DNA from 3 places in the Microbulbifer sp. ABF4_143 genome. Region 2 is predicted to be linked to each of the others. Evidence: predicted binding sites of a transcription regulator. Region 2 holds the regulator's gene; each other region holds the start of a gene.
The links. Region 2 encodes LexA, which represses DNA repair genes until DNA is damaged. Its sites were predicted from a motif close to ACTGTNTNTANANACAGT; they were not measured.
Positions count from the first base shown of each region.

Region 1 (6,422 bases), on a different contig from region 2:
CCTGGGCACCAAGGGGTTGCCGCCGGCGGACCAGTATGTGCTGCAGCCGGGGGACAGGGTGGAGGTCTATCGGCCGCTGATCGCGGATCCGAAAGAAGCGCGCAAGCAGCGCGCGGAGAAGGCGAAACGGCGCGCAGACAAGGCGTAGCCTGGAGCGCGGTTTGGCGCTCCGATGCGGATGGGCGAGGCTGTTTTGCAGCGGTCCAGCCCCGCGCGGCTACGGCCAGCCGGCCGGCTGCCAGTCGCCGCCGGTGGCGATCAGAATGTCGCCGTTGAAGTAGACGGTGAAACGCTTCTGGGTGACCTCCCCCTTGGGGTCGCGCACGCGATTGACATAGTCCCAGCGGTTGGGGTTGAAGGTGTCTTCCAGCAGCGGTGTGCCGAGCACGAAGCGCACCTGGCGGCGGGTCATGCCCGGCTTCAACTGGTCGACCATCTCCTGGGTGATGATATTGCCCTGCTGCACCTCGATGCGGTGCACGCCGGGGAACTTGAACAGACTGCAGGCGCCGAGCAGGGCGCACAGGCCCGCAATGGCGAGAATTCTCAGGCTAGACGGCATTCATTGCTCCATTATGGTTTGACGGTCAGCGGTGGCACTTCCCGGGCTGGCGGCGTTTGCGCTCAAATCAGAATAGGCGCCCGCCGGCGAGGAAAGTTCCCCGCGCCCGGGGATACACCCGCCGCGCAGCCGCCCGGGGTTCCGCTGACTCCGCTGGGCATGGGATAATACCCGAAGTGTTCGCCTGCTGACAGACGCGCATGCGGCGTCGGATGGCGAGCGGTTGAATACACCGAAAATTAGAAAATCCTGCCGGGAAACTCGAATTCATGTCTAACGAAAACCAGGAACTGCGCAAGGCCGGCCTCAAAGTCACATTGCCCCGAGTCAAAATCCTTCAGCTGCTGGAGAGTGCCAGCGAACAGCACCTGAGCGCGGAGGATGTCTACAAGATGCTGCTCGAGGCGGGCGAAGATGTCGGGCTGGCCACCGTCTACCGGGTCCTGACCCAGTTCGAAAGCGCGGGTCTGGTGATGCGCCACAACTTCGACGGCGGCCATTCGGTGTTCGAGCTGGATCGCGGCGACCACCACGATCATATGGTGTGTACCGACACCGGCAAGGTGATCGAATTCCACAACGAGGAGATCGAAAAGCTGCAGAAGCAGATCGCCGAGGAGCACGGCTACGAGCTGACCGGTCACAGCCTGGTGCTCTACGTCAAGAAGAAGGAAGCTTAAAAGGGAGCTTAAAGTAGGGGCCGAAGGTGCCGCGAATATCTGGAGCGAACCTCGTGTTCGCCTGTGCGGGCTGCCTGTGCGGGCTGAGAGTTGCAGACTCTTTGTAGGAGCGGCCCGTGGCCGCGATCAATAGCTGGGCTCGCGCTGAGCCCGCTGTCGCGATCGCGGCCACGGGCCGCTCCTACATTGGGTTTTCGAGGGGGCAGGTCAGGCCGGCGGCGTGTAGCGCTCCGGGAACTTGCCGATCTTGCCCGCGTAGAAGTCCCGAAACCTGGCCAACTCCGCCATCAGGTTCCCGCCCATCTCCATCACCGGGCCCAGGCCCACTTCCTTTTGCGGAAAATTGATAAAGCCGCAGACCACCGGTACCCGCGCGCCGCGGGCGATATGGTAGAAGCCGGTCTTCCAGCGCCCGGCGGTGCCGCGTGTGCCCTCGGGCGGCACCGCGATGATCAGCTCGTCGCTGGCATCGAACTGCTTGACGGTTGCATCCACAAGATTGTTGGCCTTGCTGCGGTCCACCGCGATACCGCCGAACCAGCGCATGGTGGCGCCGAGCGGGAATTTGAACAGCTTGTCCTTGCCCATCCAGCGGGGCGTCAGACCCAGCTTCAGCGCGGCGAGGATAAAGTAGTAGCCGTCCCAGTTGCTGGTGTGGGGGGCGCCCAGCAGCACGTATTTCCTGAGTTTCAGCGCCTGCTGGTCGCAGACCACGCGCCAGCCGTGCAGCTTCAACAGCAGCCTGGCGACCTGGCGCAGCAGGGGGGTCACTATGGGGGTGTTGAAAATGGTTCTTTGCATCTGCGCAGCCGAAGTTGACTCTGGGCGCCACAGTATAATGTGACTTTAGGCGCCATTCCCGGTCATTTTCGGCCCTGGTGCGCGGGGCATCAGCTGCGCGTGAGCATCTCGCCGGCGTGGGCCAGGGACTGGGCCGTGGTCTCGCCGCCGAGCATGCGGGCTATCTCCGCGCGGCGCTCGTCGCCCTGCAGTTCGCGCAGGGAGACGAAGGCGCTGTCGCCGTCGCTGTGCTTCTCCACCAGGTAGTGCCTGTGGGCCCGCGCCGCCACCTGGGCCAGGTGGGTCACGCAGATCACCTGGCCGGCGCGCCCGTTGCGCGTCTCGCCCAGCTGGCGCAGCAGGCGCCCGACCACATCGCCGGTGGCGCCGCCGATGCCCACGTCCACCTCGTCGAACACCAGCGTCGGCGTGCGCGAAGTCTGTGCGGTGACCACCTGGATCGCCAGGCTGACCCGGGACAACTCGCCACCGGAGGCGATCTTGCCGAGCGCCCGCGGCGGCTGGCCGGGGTTGGTCGCGATCAGTATCTCTACCTCCTCGAGGCCGCTGGCGGTGGGTTTCTCCTGCGGGCGCAGGGCCAGCTCCACGCGCGCGTGGGGCATGGCCAGTTCCGCCAGTTGGCGGTTGACGGCCTCGGCCAGCTCGGTGGCAGCCTTTTTGCGCAGTTCGCTCAGCCTGCCGGCGGTCTCGCGATAGCGGGCCTCCAGGGCCTCGCACTCGGCGGCGAGCCTGTCCAGCGCGTCCGGCGCGCCTATCTCGTCCAGCTCCGCCTGCAGCTGCTGCTGCAGTGCCGGCAGTTCGCCCGGCTGCACGCGGTGCTTGCGCGCGGCCTGGTAGATGGCGCTGAGGCGCTCCTCCACCTCGGCCAGGCGCTCCGGGTCCATCTCGAAGCGGTCGATATGCCGCGACAGGGTGCTGGCGGCCTCGTCCACCTGAATGCGGGCGCTGTCGAGCATCTGCGCCACTTCCGCCAGCGCCGGCGACTGCTCCGGCATGGCCGACAGCAGCTGCAGCGCGCGGTGCAGCTGTTCGGCGATATCCCCCTCGCCGCCGGACAGCAGCGCCGCCAGCTGGTAGCTGCCGCTCAGTATCTGCCCCGCGTTGGCCAGTTGGCGCTGTTCGCTCTCCAGCGCCTCTATCTCGTCCGCCTGCAGGTCCAGCTGCTCCAGTTCCTCGAGCTGATATTGCAGCAGCTGGCGGCGCGCCTCCGTCTCCTCGGCGCTGTCCGCCAGGGCCCGGTAGCGGCGGTACTGGTCCTGCCAGGTTTTGAAGTGGATGCGGGTCTCGGCGGCCAGCTCCTGGGCGCGGGCGTACTCGTCCAGCAGGCGGCGGTGGGTGTCTTTCTTCAGCAGCGACTGGTGCTCGTGCTGGCTGTGGATGTCGATCAGCTGTTCCCCCAGCGCGCGCAGCTGCAGCAGGGTCACCGGCTGGCCGTTGATATAGGCGCGGGAGCGGCCGTCGGCACCGATGGTGCGGCGCAGTATCACTTCGCGCCCGGCGTCCAGCTCCTGCTCCTCGAGCCAGGCGGCGGCCGATGGTTGCTCGCCGATATCGAAGGTGGCGCTGATGTCGGCGCGCGGGCTGCCGGCGCGGACCAGCTCGGCGTTACCGCGGTCCCCCAGGGCCAGCCCGAGGGCGTCGAGGGTGATGGACTTGCCGGCGCCGGTCTCGCCGGTCAGGGTGCTGGTGCCGGGGCCGAATTCCAGCTCCAGTTGGTCCACCAGGGTGAATTGGCTGATAGACAGGTGCAGCAACATAGCTTCTGTGGCCGTTTTTATCGGTTGGCGCCTGGGCGCGAATTAGTGGTTATTTATACAGTAATTGATGCTGGTTAGCTATAGGGCCGGTGTCACATTACTCTCCGATGGCCGGCGGCGAAACAAGTCCACTTGAAGTGTAGGGGCAAGGCCCCATATAGGGCTGCATTGCCCGTGAATCGGGCGCAATCTCATCAACTGACAGTCGACGCGACGGAGAGAGCAGTGGCCAAAGAGCGCAGCGAAGAAGATCAGGTTCAGGAGCCCAAGGTGCAGGGGGACGAGGAGGTGCTGACCGACGAGCACACCCCCGCTGAGGAGGTGGCATCCGCCGAAATAGAGGCGCCCACCGAGGAGGAGCAGCACCGGGCCGAAGAGGCCCTGCACGCGGATGCGGAGAGCGCAGACGCGTTGCACGAGGAAATCGTCAAGCTGCAGGAGCAGCTGGCGCTGCAGAAGGATCAGGTCCTGCGCGCCCAGGCGGAGGCGCAGAACGCCCGCCGCCGCGCCCAGCAGGACGTGGAGAAGGCGCACAAGTTCGCGGTGGAGAAGCTGCTGCAGGACCTGCTGCCGGTGGTGGACAACCTGGAGCGGGCCCTGGCCAGCATCGACGCCAGTGACGAGGTCAGCAAGGCCATCGCCGAGGGGGTGGCGCTGACCCACAAGTCCTTTGTCGACACCCTGGCCAAGTACGCGGTGGAAGTGGTGGACCCGGCCGGCGAGCCCTTTGACCCGGAACTGCACCAGGCCATGACCCAGGTGCCGAACGGCGACGTGGAGCCGAATACCGTGCTGGAGGTCTTCCAGAAGGGCTACCGCCTGAACGGCCGCCTGGTGCGCCCGGCCATGGTGGTGGTGAGCAAGGCCCCCTGAGGGCGCCCTGGAGTATCGGGCAAGAGAGCCCTTGAAATCCTAAGGCCGGCACCAATATAGCTGGCATCACAGTATACAAACGCGCGGCAGGCTCCGGGAGCCGACGGCGCGAAACGCAAGCGAGGAATTGAACAGATGGGAAAAATTATCGGCATCGACCTGGGTACCACCAACAGCTGCGTCGCGGTGCTGGAAGGTGACAAGGCGCGCGTGATCGAGAACGCGGAGGGCGACCGCACCACGCCGTCCATCGTCGCCTTTACCGACGACAACGAGGTGCTGGTGGGCCAGTCCGCCAAGCGCCAGGCGGTCACCAACCCGTCGAACACCCTGTTCGCAGTCAAGCGCCTGATCGGCCGCCGCTTCAAGGACGACGTGGTGCAGAAGGACATCAAGATGGTGCCCTACAAGATCGTCGAGGCCGACAACGGCGACGCCTGGGTGGAGGTGAAGGGCGAGAAGAAGGCGCCGCCGCAGATCTCCGCCGAGGTGCTGAAGAAGATGAAGAAGACCGCCGAGGACTTCCTCGGTGAGAAGGTCGAGGCGGCGGTTATCACCGTGCCGGCCTACTTCAACGATTCCCAGCGCCAGGCCACCAAGGACGCCGGCCGCATCGCCGGCCTGGACGTGAAGCGCATCATCAACGAGCCGACCGCGGCCGCGCTGGCCTACGGCCTGGACAAGAAGGGCGGCGACCGCACCGTGGCGGTCTACGACCTGGGTGGCGGTACCTTCGATATCTCCATCATCGAGATCGCCGACGTCGACGGCGAAATGCAGTTCGAGGTGCTGTCCACCAACGGCGACACCTTCCTCGGCGGCGAGGACTTCGACCTGCGCCTGATCAACTATCTGGCGGATGAGTTCAAGAAGGACCAGGGTATCGACCTGTCCGGCGACCCGCTGGCCATGCAGCGCCTGAAGGAGGCGGCCGAGAAGGCCAAGATCGAGCTGTCCTCCAGCCAGCAGACCGAGGTGAACCTGCCCTACATCACCGCCGACGCCACAGGTCCGAAACACCTGGTGGTCAAGCTGACCCGCGCCAAGCTGGAGAGCCTGGTGGAGGATCTGGTGGACCGCACCATCGAACCGGTCAAGATCGCCCTGCGCGACGCCGATCTGGCTGCGTCCGGTGTCGACGACGTGATCCTGGTGGGCGGCCAGACCCGTATGCCGCTGGTGCAGAAGAAGGTCAGCGAGTTCTTCGGCAAGGAGCCGCGCAAGGATGTGAACCCGGACGAGGCCGTGGCCATGGGCGCCGCTATCCAGGGTGCGGTACTGGGCGGCGACGTGAAAGACGTACTGCTGCTGGACGTGACTCCGCTGACTCTGGGTATCGAAACCATGGGCGGCGTGGCCACCCCGCTGATCGACAAGAACACCACCATTCCGACCAAGAAGTCGCAGGTGTTCTCCACCGCCGAGGACAATCAGACCGCGGTGACCATCCATGTGGTACAGGGTGAGCGCAAGCAGGCGTCCGAGAACAAGTCTCTGGGCCGCTTCGATTTGACCGATATTCCGCCGGCGCCGCGCGGCGTGCCGCAGATCGAGGTGACCTTCGATATCGACGCCAACGGCATACTGCACGTGCACGCCAAGGACAAGGCCACCGGCAAGGAGCAGTCCATCGTGATCAAGGCCTCCTCCGGCCTGTCCGAGGAGGAGATCGAGAAGATGGTCGCCGACGCCGAGGCCCACGCCGAGCAGGACAAGCAGTTCGAGGAGCTGGTGCAGGCGCGCAACACC
Region 1 covers NZ_JBSWWT010000021.1:59,476-65,897, forward strand. Annotated here, with positions in the region: gene ACXAF3_RS15230 (RnfH family protein) at 1-148, shown strand, start outside; gene ACXAF3_RS15235 (outer membrane protein assembly factor BamE) at 218-562, opposite strand; gene fur (ferric iron uptake transcriptional regulator) at 832-1,242, shown strand; gene ACXAF3_RS15245 (1-acyl-sn-glycerol-3-phosphate acyltransferase) at 1,450-2,043, opposite strand; gene recN (DNA repair protein RecN) at 2,133-3,800, opposite strand; gene grpE (nucleotide exchange factor GrpE) at 4,026-4,673, shown strand; gene dnaK (molecular chaperone DnaK) at 4,809-6,422, shown strand, end outside.
Region 1: the regulator LexA is predicted to act here: its motif matches at 3,845-3,862, upstream of recN (DNA repair protein RecN).

Region 2 (6,422 bases):
ATGCCGCTGATGCTGTACTCGAAGTACTGCATGATCACCATGACCGCGGTGATCAGGATGGATGCGCGCACCAGCTTGCCGATGGCGCGCACCGTGGTCGCGTCCATGGGCTTGCCCATATAACGCGGGTCGCGCAGATTGCGCTCGACATTGTGGGACAGGCGCCAGGCAAACCAGGTCAGCACGAGTATCACACCCACATCCCGCACCGGCTCGGCGAGGCTGAAAATTTCGGCGGCAGTCGCCTTCCCGGCGCGATTGGCCGCCACGGTCAGGCCGAGGAGCCAGATCAGGACTGACCCGGGCGGCATCAGGGCCCCGACCAGGGCGTCATCCCAGGCATTGACGGTTTTCTCGGCGCGCAACTGCAGGCGCTGCACGAAACGCCCGAACAGCCAGGCGGCCACGGCGGTCGCCAGGATGATCAGGAACAGAGCAATAATCCAATAGCGGTTATCGCCGACCCAGGACAACAACATCCCCTTCACCGAATCCACAGAAAAACCTCCCCTCTAATCACTGCTTGCCAATCGGACAGTCAGCCAAACTGCGCGTTCAGCCAGTCCCGCGTATCCCGCCAGCGCTCGCTGGCCTCCAGCTCACGCCAGGATCCTATTGCGGGCCTGCCCCGCATACGCTGCAACCGCTCACGGGATTCGGGCGGCGGAGAGAATCCCTCCAAAGCCTCGAGTACCTCGAGCGCCCCGGCGCGATTGTTGCAAACCACACCCATATCACAACCCGCCTCCATCGCCGCGCGGATGCGGTCGCCGTAGCCACCGGCAGCGCCGGCGCCCTCCATCGACAGATCATCGCTGAATATCACACCGTCGAACCCCAGCCTGCCGCGAAGTATCTCCTGCAGCCAATAGCGGGAGAAGCCCACCGGCTGGCGGTCCACCTGTACGAAGCGGATATGCGCCGGCATGACCGCATCCAGCTCCCCGGCCCGGATACACTCGATAAACGGCAGCGCATCCGACTGCATGACCTGCTCGAGATCGCGCTCGTCCTCGGGCAGCTCCTCGTGACTGTCCTCGAGCACGTGGCCGTGTCCGGGAAAGTGCTTGCCGGTAGTGGCCATGCCGGCCTCGTGCATCCCCCGCATAAAGGGGCGCACGCGCGCGGCCACCTGCGCCGGGTCGGCGCAGAAGCTGCGGTCGCCGACGATGCGGCAGTGCCGGTCGTCCGCATCCAGCACCGGCGCGAAACTGAAGTCCAGGCCCACCGCGAGCAGCTCCGCCGCGAGCAGCCAGCCCACATCCCGCAACCGCTCGCTGTCGGCTCTGGCGCACAGGGCCTGCATCGACGGCAGGCGGGTGAATTCATCGCGAAAGCGCTGCACCCGCCCGCCCTCCTGGTCCACCGCCAGCAGTATCTCCGGGCGCACCTCGCGGATGGCGCCGACCAGCTCCTCGAGCTGTGCGCGGTCGCGGTAGTTGCGCGCAAAAAAAATCAGTCCGCCTACCAGCGGGTGGCGCAGCAGCTCGCGGTCTTCCTCCACCAACTGCTGGCCTTCGATATCGATCATGACCGGGCCGAGCACAGACATAGGGGGCTCCTTAAAGTTCGGTACGCACCATTGGCGGGATGGGCGCCGCTACTCCGCGTTGACCTTCAACATCGCCGCGGCTGCGGGCACCAGGCGCTCCAGGGTTTCCGGCAGGCTGCTCTGAGCGCCAAAATCCTCCCTCAGGATAGCCTCGATGGCGTCGTAGCTCGACAGGGTAAATATGGTTGCGCCGAGCATAAAGTAGAGGCGCCAGTAGAAGGTCACCGGATCCAGCCCCGGCAGCGCCTGTGCCAACAGGCCGGCAAAGCGGCGATAGCTGTCGCCATAGCGGGACACGATAAAGCGGCGCAGGTGTCCCTGATACTGGGTATAGGCCAGCCCGAGAAGCCGCATAAAGCGCTGCGGATCCCGCCCCTGCTCGGCGAGACTCCCCATACCGACGCGGTACAGGCTCTCCAGCAGCGCCTCGACGGTCAGCGCGCCGCCGGCGGCGGCGCGCCTGTCCAGCTCCGCCGCCAGGGCATCGGTAAAAGGCGTCAAAAAGCGCTCGAAAACCGCCTGGATCAATTCCTTTTTGGAGCCAAAGTGGTAATTTACAGCAGCCAGGTTGACGCCGGCGGTACTGGTGATGGTACGCAGGGAGGTCTCGGTAAAGCCGCGCTCGGCGAACAGCACCTCCGCCGCGTCTAGGATTCGGCTGACGGTATCCGTCTGGCTCATAGGGTTCAAACCAACATTTAAAACAACTGTTTAGTTACCCGCAGATTAGCATATTCCGCGCCAGCTGACGCCGTTACCGAGCCACAGGGGCAGACACTAGATTGAGAGGAAAGCAGCAGGGGCAAAGGCCATGGCACATCTGCAACCGGAAATCGGCAACTGGTTCGAGGATCTCGACAGCGGCCAGCTGTTTGAAGTGGTGGCCATCGACGAATTCCAGCAGACGGTGGAGATTCAGTATCTGGATGGCACCCTGGACGAGATAGAGCTCGAGCAGTGGCAGGGCCTGCCGGTGATAGGCGCCGCACCACCGGAGGACGCCAATATCGCCTACGGCGTCAGCGCCCTGGAGCAGGATTCCGCCTCCGGCGGGACCGATCTGTCGGCGGGCCTCAGCCCCGTGGACACCATCGAGGGCGAGAGCTTTATCGGCACCGACGAATCACCGTTTTGATGCCCCCGACGGCAGGCGCAGGACACCAGCCCTACTCCCGCGACTTGATATATTCGATAACCAGCTCCGCCGCCTCATCCACGGTATCGACGATATGGAACAGGTCCAGGTCGGATGAGTCAATGCAGGCGTGCTCGAGCACGGTATCGACCAGCCAACCGTGCAGCCCGGACCAGTAGCGCTTGCCCACCAGCACGATCGGGAAGCGGCGCACTTTCTGGGTTTGCACCAGGGTCAGCGCCTCGAACAGCTCGTCCAGCGTGCCGTACCCCCCCGGCAACCCGACAAAACCCACCGCGTGCTTCACGAACATGAATTTGCGTACGAAAAAGTAGCGGAAATTCAGGCTGATATCCTGGTAGGGGTTGGCCTTCTGCTCGAACGGCAGCTCGATATTCAGGCCGATGGAAGTACCCGGCTGCGGATAGGCGCCGCGGTTGCAGGCTTCCATCAATCCCGGTCCGCCGCCGGTGATCACCGGTATTCCCTCGGCGGCCAGCAGCTCACCCAGCCTGACGCCCTGCTTGTATTCCGGCGAGTCCTCGGCAAAGCGCGCGCCACCGAATACGGTAACGGCGCCACTCAAGGCGACGAGCCGCTCTATTCCATCCACCAATTCCGACTGAATGCGCAGCACGCGCCAGGCCTCTGGCATTTTTGCATCTAGCATTATTGTTCTTCCTCGTTGTCACCAAATTCCGCGATCTTTTTTCCCCGCTGTTCTTTCCCCTTCAATGTAGCAGCTTTCGCGACCTATCGATGGAGATTGCGCAGCTGCAAAATCTGTATATAATCCCAGCAACTGTATAAAAATACAGAAACAGATTAGGTGACCCTATGAGCAACCTCACAGCGCGCCAGGCCCAGGTTCTGGAATTGATCAAAGCCTACCTGGACGAAACCGGTTACCCGCCCACGCGGGCGGAGATCGCCCAGGAACTGGGCTTCCGCTCCCCCAACGCGGCGGAGGAACACCTGAAGGCACTCGCGCGCAAGGGCGCCATCGAAATGGTCGCCGGGGCCTCCCGCGGGATCCGCATCCCCGACCACCAGACGGGGCTCCCCATTGTCGGCCGCGTGGCCGCGGGCAACCCGATCCTGGCGGAGGAGAATATCGAGGACTACTGCGATCTCCCGGCAGACTTCTTCCACCCGCCGGCCGACTATCTCCTGCGGGTGCACGGCATGAGCATGCGCGATGCGGGCATTCTCGACGGCGACCTGCTGGCGGTGCAGAAAACGGATCAAGCCCGCAACGGCCAGATAGTCGTCGCGCGCATCGAGGATGAGGTGACGGTCAAGCGCTTCCGCCGCAAGGGCAACCAGGCCACGGTGCAGCTACTGCCGGAGAACGAGGATTTCGACGTGATCCAGGTGGATATGCGGGATAAGAGTTTCGCGATCGAAGGCCTGGCGGTGGGTGTGATTCGCCAGAGCCCATGAGGGAATGATGAATGATGGAAGATGAATACGCGCTATAGCTTTTAGTGTAGGCGCGGCCGCTGGCCGCGATCTTGCCTTTCAGATTCCCGGAGCCTGTGGTCGCGGCCAACGGCCGCGCCTACAGCGGGGAATCAGCTCACCACTTAGTGCACCGTGTGGTTGATCGGCATCAGTTCGTCGTCTTCGTCGAAGTAACCGGGCTCCAGGTCGTCCAGATTCTGCACCGCCTCAATACCCGCCTCCAGCATCGCACGGGCAATGGCCACCTTGTGTTCGCGCAGAAAGTGCAGGCTCTCCGCCGAGAAGTGGATACGCACCAGCGGGTCCTCCTTCTGGCCGGCGCGGCGCAGCGCCACATCCCCGTTGGCCAGTTCGATAATTTCAAAAGTCTCGGAGGACATTCGCTTCTCCCTCAACAGCACATCAATTTTTCGCGCAGTGTAACACAGGCACTGCGGTAGTTTCAGCGCGGCGTAGGGGCATTTGTGGGCGGAAAAATGGAAAAGCCGCTACCACTCTTCCGACTGGGCGCGCTGGCGCTGCACCAGCTCGGCGAGCGCGCGCTGCCAGGCGCGCAAAAGCTCGTCGCTGAGAGAGGGCGGGCCGGCCGCGGTCAGATTCCGCGCCGGAATCAGATTGGCCGCCTGACGCTGGCTGCCCCCCTCGGTGGAAAAGCTCCACAACTGCACCCAGGCGGACTGCAGCCCCGCGAGCCAGCTGTCGGGGTCTGCCGACAGCTCCTGCAGCTCGACGGCCTCTCCGCAGGGTTTGCCGAGCGCGCGAGCGCGCTCGGCCAGCGCCTGTGCGGATTCCGGCTCGGCGTCCAGGTGCAGCTGAAAGGCGATTTCAGCCAGGAAGGCGCGGTAGGCCCGCCACAGCTGCAACACCGCGGCCTCCTGCAGCGCGGCGCGCTGCAGCGGCTCTTCACACGCCGTTTCCAGTAACAGCTGGCTCTTGCGCAGCGCGGAGGCCACCGAGCCGGTATAGGGATTGCTCATTTGCTCTTCGCCGCCGCTTTCTTGCGCACCGGCTTGCGCTTGGCGCCGCCGGACTTGCTGCCTGCCTCAACCTGCCATTTGCCGTCGCGATAAAACGCGCGCCAGCCGGTGGCCTTGCCCTCTTCTTCCGACTGCACATACTGCTCCTGCGTCTTGCGGCTGAAGCGCACCACCGTGTCGCGCCCCTGGTCGTCTTCCGTCGGCGCCGAGAACAGGAAACTGTATTTGGGGTCTATCTCGCTCTTGTGCGGCAACAGTTCCTTCACCCGCGGCGCGCGGGTCTCGCGGTTTTTCGGGAACTGGCTCGCGGCCAGGAACAGACCCGAGGCGCCGTCGCGCAGAATGTAGTGATCGTCCACCTTCTCACAGGCCAGCTCCGGCATCGGCACCGGATCCATTTTCGGCGGTGCCGGCTGGCCGTTCTTGAGCAGCTTGCGGGTATTCTTGCAGCTTTCACTGGTGCAGCCGAAGTATTTGCCGAAGCGGCCGGACTTCAACTGCATATCGGCCCCACACTTGTCGCACTCGATCACCGGGCCGTCGTACCCCTTGATCTTGAAGGTGCCCTTCTCCACCTCGTAGCCGGGGCAGTCCGGATTGTTGCCGCAGATATGCAGCTTGCGCTGCTCGTCCAGCAGGTAGCTGTCCATCGCCGTGCCGCACTTGGCGCAGCGGCGCTTTTCGCGCAGTTGGCGGGATTCCGCCTCCTCGTCCTTGTCCGCGTCCACCGCCTCGTCGCCGGACACCAGGTTCATGGTATTGGTGCAGCGTTCCTTGGGCGGCAGCCCGTAACCGGAACAGCCGAGGAAGACGCCGGTGGAGCCGGTGCGGATCTGCATATGGCGGCCGCACTTGCTGCACTCGATATCCGTGTCGGTGGGGGTATTGCGGCGCATGCCGCCCTCGGCGGCCTGGGCCTTTTCCAGGCGCGCGGAGAAATCTTTGTAAAACTCGTCGAGCAGCTCCTTCCAGCCCTTATCGCCTTCAGCCACCGCATCCAGGGATTCCTCCAGACTGGCGGTGAAGCCGTAGTCCATCAGGTTTTTGAAGCTTTCGCTGAGGCGGTCGGTGACGATATCCCCCATTTTTTCCGCGTAGAAACGCCGGTTTTCCAGCCGCACATAGCCGCGCTCCTGAATGGTGGAGATAATCGAGGCGTAGGTGGACGGGCGGCCGATACCGCGTTTTTCCAGCTCCTTGACCAGCGCCGCTTCGCTGTAGCGCGCCGGCGGCTTGGTGAAGTGCTGCTTCGGATCCAGTTTCTTCAGCGAGAGTTTCTCCCCCACTTTCACAT
Region 2 covers NZ_JBSWWT010000010.1:2,227-8,648, reverse strand. Annotated here, with positions in the region: gene ACXAF3_RS09495 (mechanosensitive ion channel family protein) at 1-479, opposite strand, end outside; gene nagZ (beta-N-acetylhexosaminidase) at 539-1,552, opposite strand; gene ACXAF3_RS09485 (TetR/AcrR family transcriptional regulator) at 1,601-2,233, opposite strand; gene ACXAF3_RS09480 (DUF6763 family protein) at 2,364-2,687, shown strand; gene ACXAF3_RS09475 (LOG family protein) at 2,719-3,357, opposite strand; gene lexA (transcriptional repressor LexA) at 3,525-4,130, shown strand; gene ACXAF3_RS09465 (hypothetical protein) at 4,274-4,531, opposite strand; gene ACXAF3_RS09460 (DUF6586 family protein) at 4,640-5,128, opposite strand; gene topA (type I DNA topoisomerase) at 5,125-6,422, opposite strand, start outside.

Region 3 (6,422 bases), on a different contig from region 2:
TTAATAAGCCGTTATCAATTTGCCGTTAACAGCTCCCCACCCACGGAAATACCGCGCCCGGTTGATTGGGGCGGGGGGCTACTGGGCAACTGCCGTCCCGCCTACCATTGCCCGGTATGAACCGCTCGGAATTCAAAGAGGGACTGCTGCGGGTGATGGAGCGCAAGTCGCATTGGGCCTGGCCGGCGTTTACCGGCGGGCAGGTGCCCAAGGAGCGGCTGCATATCCACCTGGAGCAGGAGTACGGCACCTATGTGCGCGACTTCCCGATACTGATCGCGCGCGCCTATACCCAGTGCCCGCTTGCCGCGGTGCGCCGGGAGCTGGCGGAAAACATCTACGAGGAGGAGACCGGCGGCCTGAGCGGCAGCCGGCCGCACCCGGAGCTGTTCCTCGAGTACCCCCGCGGGTTGGGCATGAACCTGGACCGCTTCAAGCATGTGCAGCTGCTGCCGGCGGCGGCGGAGTTCCGCGCGCTGCTGGACGACGCCACCGGAGGTCACGGCTGGGAGGTGGGCGCGGCGGTGACGACGATATTTCTCGAGGGTACGGAATACGAGCGCGGCGAGCTGGAGCCGGGCGCGCCGCGGCGGCCGCAGTTTGCGCCCTCGGAGCATCCGCTGGTCAAACACTACGGCCTGCCGGTGCAGAACCTGGCCCTGAGCCGGGTGCACCACCAGGTGGAGGGCGGGCACCGCAAGGCGGCCTGGCACCTGATGTTGGACTATGTGGACGAATCGGCGCGCCCCCTGGTGCTGCACTGGATGGGGCTGGTGCTGCACGCCTGGCTCAAATACCGCGACGAGGTGGCCGAGCACTGCGGGCTGGTGAAGACGGCGCAGCCGCGACACTGAATTTCCCGCGCCGGATGGCTATAATCCCGCGCTTTCCCAAGCAGTGTCGCAATTTCCATGAACGCCCAAGTCCCCGATCTGTCCGCCATCCACGATTTCCTGCTGTGCCCGACCCCGGACGCCTGGGTGCAGGCGGCCCTGGCGGAGCCGGAGCTGATGCTGGTGGACCACGCCAACTGCGAGAAGAAGGCTGCGGGCACGGCGCTGAACCTGATGTTCCGCTATCTGGACAATTTCGAGCTGCTGAACAAGATGTCGCGCCTGGCGCGGGAGGAGTTGCGCCACTTCGAGCAGGTGCTGGCGATTATGCAGAAACGCGGCATCGACTATCCCCATATCAGCGCCTCCCGCTACGCCGCGGGTCTGCGCGCGCAGGTGCGCTCCCAGGAGCCGGGACGCCTGGTGGACACATTGATCTGCGGCGCCATCATCGAGGCGCGCTCCTGCGAGCGCTTCGCGCGTATAGCGCCGCACCTGGACGAGGAGCTGCAGAAGTTCTACCTGTCACTGCTGAAGTCGGAGGCGCGCCACTTCCGCGATTACCTGACGCTGGCCCGGAAGGCGACAGCCGAGGACATAGAGCCGCGGGTGCGGCAGCTGCTGGAAGTGGAGCGCGAGCTGGTCGAGGGGGAGGACGGCGAATTCCGTTTTCACAGCGGAGTGCCTAAATAGCGTTCCAGCGGCTTGTATTGGTTTGTAGGAGCCCGCTTGCAGGCGAAGGCCGCGGGAGTCCGGTCTTTCGCTGGGCATATCCCAGGGCTCGCTCCGTCGGGCAGCTTCGCTGCGCCAAATCGCCCCCGGCGATTTGATCGCCTGCAAGCAGGCTCCTACAGGGGGCTCAATCCCGGTCGAGTTTTTCCAGCAGGTCGACAAATTCCTGCAGGTCGTGCGCGTTCTGGTAATCGACCGTGTACTTGTTGTGAAAGAAAACGGTCAGCTGCACCCTGGCCGAGTTGATAAACACCGTATAGCCGTCGAAATCCGTACTCACGGTCAGGCCGCGGTAGCGCCAGCCGTCGCCGTCCCTGACGCCTTCCCTGGTGGCCTTGTCGAAGACGCGCAGCGCCTGCTTGACGTCTATCCTGTGTTCCTGTTCCACGATTACGCTCTTTGCCCATTGCCGATACACACTATAGTGTCAGAGGTTACCGGCATTGTCTGCAAGGAGACGGTCATGGGCGAGAGGCTTCCCGACGAATCCCTGAAGCAGCTGTTTACCGAGGCGCGAACACACAGTCACTGGCTCGACAGGCCGGTGAGCGACGAGACGCTGCAGCGGCTCTACGATCTGATGAAAATGGGACCCACCAGCGCCAACTGCTGCCCGGTGCGCATCGTGTTTATCAAAACCAAGGAGGGCAAGGAGCGGCTGCGCCCGGCGCTGAACGAGGGCAACGTCGACAAGACCATGGCCGCGCCGGTCACCGCGATCATCGCCCACGACCTGAAGTTCTACGAATACCTGCCGAAGCTGTTTCCCCACGCGCCGGCGCGGGACTGGTATGTGGACAACTCGGAGCTGGCCGCCGCAACGGCCTTCCGCAACGGCTCGCTGCAGGGCGGCTATTTTATCCTCGCCGCGCGCTCCCTGGGGCTGGACTGCGGCCCCATGTCCGGCTTTGACAACGCGTTGGTGGATCACGAATTCTTCAGCGAGGCTGGCCGCACGCCTGCCTTCCAGCAGGAGCACTGCCCGGACAGCCATATCAAGTCGAATTTCCTCTGCAATCTCGGCTACGGCGACCCGCAGCTGCTGCACCCGCGCGGCCCGCGGTTTGATTTCGACGAGGTGTGCAAGATCCTCTGAGTTTCAACCTGCCGGCCCGCCCGCATCTCCCCCGCTCAAGGATTCGAGAGCGGCGGCCGGGCTTATCGAGACTTCAATTCCGAAAAACCGCCGGGTTATACTGTATATTTGAACAGTTACCGGTGAATCTTCAATGCGCCTGTTTATCGCCGAAAAGCCCAGCCTGGGGCGCGCCATTGCCGCGGTGCTGCCCGGGCCGCAGCGCAGGGAGGAGGGCTGTATCCGCGCCGCCAATGGCGACGTGGTGAGCTGGTGCATCGGGCATCTGCTGGAGCAGGCGGAGCCGGAGGCCTACAGCCCGTCCTACAGGCGCTGGCGCCTGGATGCACTGCCGATAGTGCCGCAGCAGTGGCAGCTGCAACCTAAAAGCGGCACCCGCAAACAGCTGGCGCTGCTGCGCAAACTGGTGAAGGAGGCGGATCAGCTGGTGCACGCCGGCGACCCGGATCGCGAGGGCCAGTTGCTGGTCGACGAGGTGATCGATTACCTCAAGGTACCGGCGGCGAAGAAACAGGCGATGCAGCGCCTGTTGGTCAGCGACCTGAACCCCAGCGCGGTGGCGCGGGCGTTGCAGCAGATGCGCCCCAACCGGGAGTTTGTGCCGCTGTCGGTATCGGCGCTGGCGCGCAGCCGCGCCGACTGGCTGTACGGCATTAATCTGACCCGCGCCTGCACGGTCAAAGGCCAGCAGGGCGGCCTGAAGCAGGTCTTGTCCGTGGGGCGGGTGCAGACGCCGGTGCTGGGCCTGGTAGTGCGCCGCGACGAAGAGATAGCGCGCTTCGTCAGCCGGCCCTATTACGAGGTGCGCGCCGCCATCCATTTAGACAGGTCGCAGCCGCTGAGTTTTTACGCCCTCTGGCAGCCCAGCGAAGCCTGCGCGCCCCACCAGGACGACGAGGGCAGGGTGCTCAACCCCAAGCTGGCGGCCAATGTGGCCAGCCGGATTCGCCAGCAGGTTGCCACCGTCACCCAGGTGCAGCGGCAGCAGAAGACGCAGGCGCCGCCTCTGCCGTACAACCTGTCGGCACTGCAGATAGACGCGGCGAAAGCGTTTGGCCTGAGTGCGAAACAGGTGCTGGATGCCTGCCAGGTGCTGTACGAGAAACACCAGCTGATCACCTATCCGCGCTCTGACTGCCGCTATCTGCCCGCGGAGCATTACGCCGAGCGCCAGCGGATTGGCGGGGCCATCGCGGCCGGCTGCGACGCGCTGCAATCGGTGCACGCAGGCGCCGACTGGTCGCTGCGCAGCAAGGCCTGGAACGACGCCAAGGTGGATGCCCACCACGGGATTATTCCCACCACCAGGCAGGCATCCTGGGCGCGTCTCGGCAGGGTGGAGCAGCAGCTCTATCAGCTGATTGCGCGGCAGTATCTGCTGCAGTTTTATCCGCGGCATCAATACCTGGAGCTGTGCATCGAGCTGAACATTGCCGGCGGCCGCTTTGTGGCCAAAGAGCGCCGAACCCTTGAGCCCGGCTGGAAGCTGGCTGTGCCCGCACGCTCGCCAGTGGAAGAATCCCCGCCGCTGCCCGAGGTGAAAAAAGGGCAGCTGTTGTGGAGTGGCGAGCCCCGCGTGGATGAGAAGCACACCCAGCCTCCAAAACCTTTCAGCGATGCCAGCCTGCTGGCGGCGATGACAGGAATCAATCGCTTTGTGCGCGATGCGGAACTGAAGAAAATCCTGAAAGACACCGACGGCCTGGGTACCGAGGCCACCCGGGCGGGCATCATCGAGCTGCTGTTCAAGCGCGGCTTTTTGCGGCGCCAGGGCAAAAGCATCCATGCCACCGACCTGGGCAGGGCCCTGATCCGGGCGCTGCCGGAAAGCACGGCGGCACCGGATATGACGGCGCAATGGGAGCGCCAGCTGAACGATATCAGCCGGCGGCAGCTGGATTATGAAGGCTTTATGCAGCCCTTGCAGCGGCAATTGCAGGCGCTGGTGCGCCAGGCCAGCGCGCTGGACAGCCGCGCCTTTGCCGGTATCAAGGCACCGGGTGCGCCTGCCGGCTACAGATCCGGCAAGAGGGGCGCAACCGCAAAGCGTTCGGGCAAAAATCGCCCGCGTCGCCGGGCCGGCGGGCGCCGTTCCAGGAGCGAATTGAGTGAAGCCTGACAGCGCGGATATCGCGCCGGAATCCAGGCTTGGCGACTATGCCACCGTCCCGCGGCTGATCCAGCGCAATACCCGCAGATCCCCAGAGCGCCAGCCGCGCAATGTGTACCAGGCGATGCCGATACCGGTGCCGAGCACGACCATGGCGCTCAGAACGTGCAGCGCTTTAAGCGTCAGGTAGAGGTTCATCGGGGCGCAGCCAGTCTCGGTGCCATCGGCGCGTGGAATTCGAGCCGCTCCATCGCGGTAACCACGGAGTAGGGCGTCAGTTCCGCCAGGATCTCATCGACCGTCAGTAGCTGCCAGCAGGCGGTGGCGCCCCGGTGCGGCCAGTCGCCGCGCAGCAGCTTGCGCGCCATGGCCGCGGCCGGGGCGGCGGGAATCCAGGGGCCGTCGCCGTTCAGGCCGAGAGCCTGCCACTGGAATGCGTCGGCTTCGCCGCGCCGGTTCTCGCCTTCGGCGCGCACCAGCATGCCGCCGTGGCAGCTGCCGCCGGGCCAGAGTTTGGCGAGTCTGTGGCCGAGGTGCGCGAGGCCGGGATTGGTGGCGGGCAGGTTCAGCCGCGCCAGGTGCGCGCAGAGTGTCAGCCCGGTCTGCAGTGTGCGCGGCTCGACCCCGGTGGCGAAGCGCGCACTCTGCAGTTCTGGGAGGTGTCGCGGGCAGAGTTCCAGGTCCGGTACGTCGAAGTCGCACAGCCAGCGCTCGCCCACCGGGTGCGCCAGCTTGACCCGGCGCAGGCGGTTGCCGGCGAAGGACTCGCGCCAGCGGCCGTTCCGCAGCAGCGGAAAGCTGTCGCCGAGGGATTCAAAGCCGGCGCGCACCGTCGCCAGGCCGCGCTCTATCCGATGCGCCGGCGCTATCGCGATCTCCACCGAGCGGATAGCCGGCAGCTCCCGCTGGATTTCCTTCAGCGCCGCGGAGCTGAGGGCCGGCAGGCTGCTGGCGCCGGATATCATCGCAATGCCGGCGGCCTCGGCGGCGGGGGACAGGCGGTGGAAGTCGCACACATAGCGGCGCGCGTCGGCGATATCGATATAGGGGGTGGCGGATTCGATGCAGGCCCGGGCGACGCGGTAGTCGGTCTCCCGCTGGAAGGGGCCGGCGCAGTGAATCAGCAGGTCCAGGTGCAGGGCCTTCAGCTGTGCGGCCAGGTTGATGGCGTCGCGCTCAAGGCGCAGCCCCTCGGCGAGGCCGGGCAGCTTGGCGGCGCAGAGTTCCGCCTTGCGTTTGTCGCGCCCGGCGATGATCAGCTGCAGATCCGGCTCGCCGCTGAGCATCTGCGCTATGCGCGCGCCGAAGGTGCCGTAGCCACCGAGAATCAGTACGCGCTTCCTGTAATTCTTGACCATCCCGGTGCACTCCAATCCTTTGCCTCTGCCCCTGTAGGAGCGGCCCTTGGCCGCGATCGGGCTACGGGGTTCCCCCGATTTCAATCGCGGCCATGGGCCGCCCCTACAGCACTATGCCCGAATCATCCTATGGGCCAGTGGATCAGTTCAAGCGAGTCTTTGTCCGCCTTTACGCACCAGCCCCGCTCGCCCCAGTCGCCGAGCACTATGCGCTCGGCCGCCTCGCCGTCGAGGGTCAGCTGGTGGCGCGCGGGTCTGTGGGTGTGGCCGTGGATCAGGGTGCGCACCCCCTG
Region 3 covers NZ_JBSWWT010000025.1:4,612-11,033, forward strand. Annotated here, with positions in the region: gene ACXAF3_RS16090 (iron-containing redox enzyme family protein) at 117-854, shown strand; gene ACXAF3_RS16095 (MiaE family protein) at 912-1,526, shown strand; gene ACXAF3_RS16100 (DUF3081 family protein) at 1,693-1,953, opposite strand; gene ACXAF3_RS16105 (malonic semialdehyde reductase) at 2,029-2,661, shown strand; gene ACXAF3_RS16110 (DNA topoisomerase III) at 2,795-4,780, shown strand; gene ACXAF3_RS16115 (DUF2269 family protein) at 4,817-4,969, opposite strand; gene ACXAF3_RS16120 (saccharopine dehydrogenase family protein) at 4,966-6,129, opposite strand; gene ACXAF3_RS16125 (UDP-2,3-diacylglucosamine diphosphatase) at 6,252-6,422, opposite strand, start outside.
Region 3: the regulator LexA is predicted to act here: its motif matches at 2,761-2,778, upstream of ACXAF3_RS16110 (DNA topoisomerase III).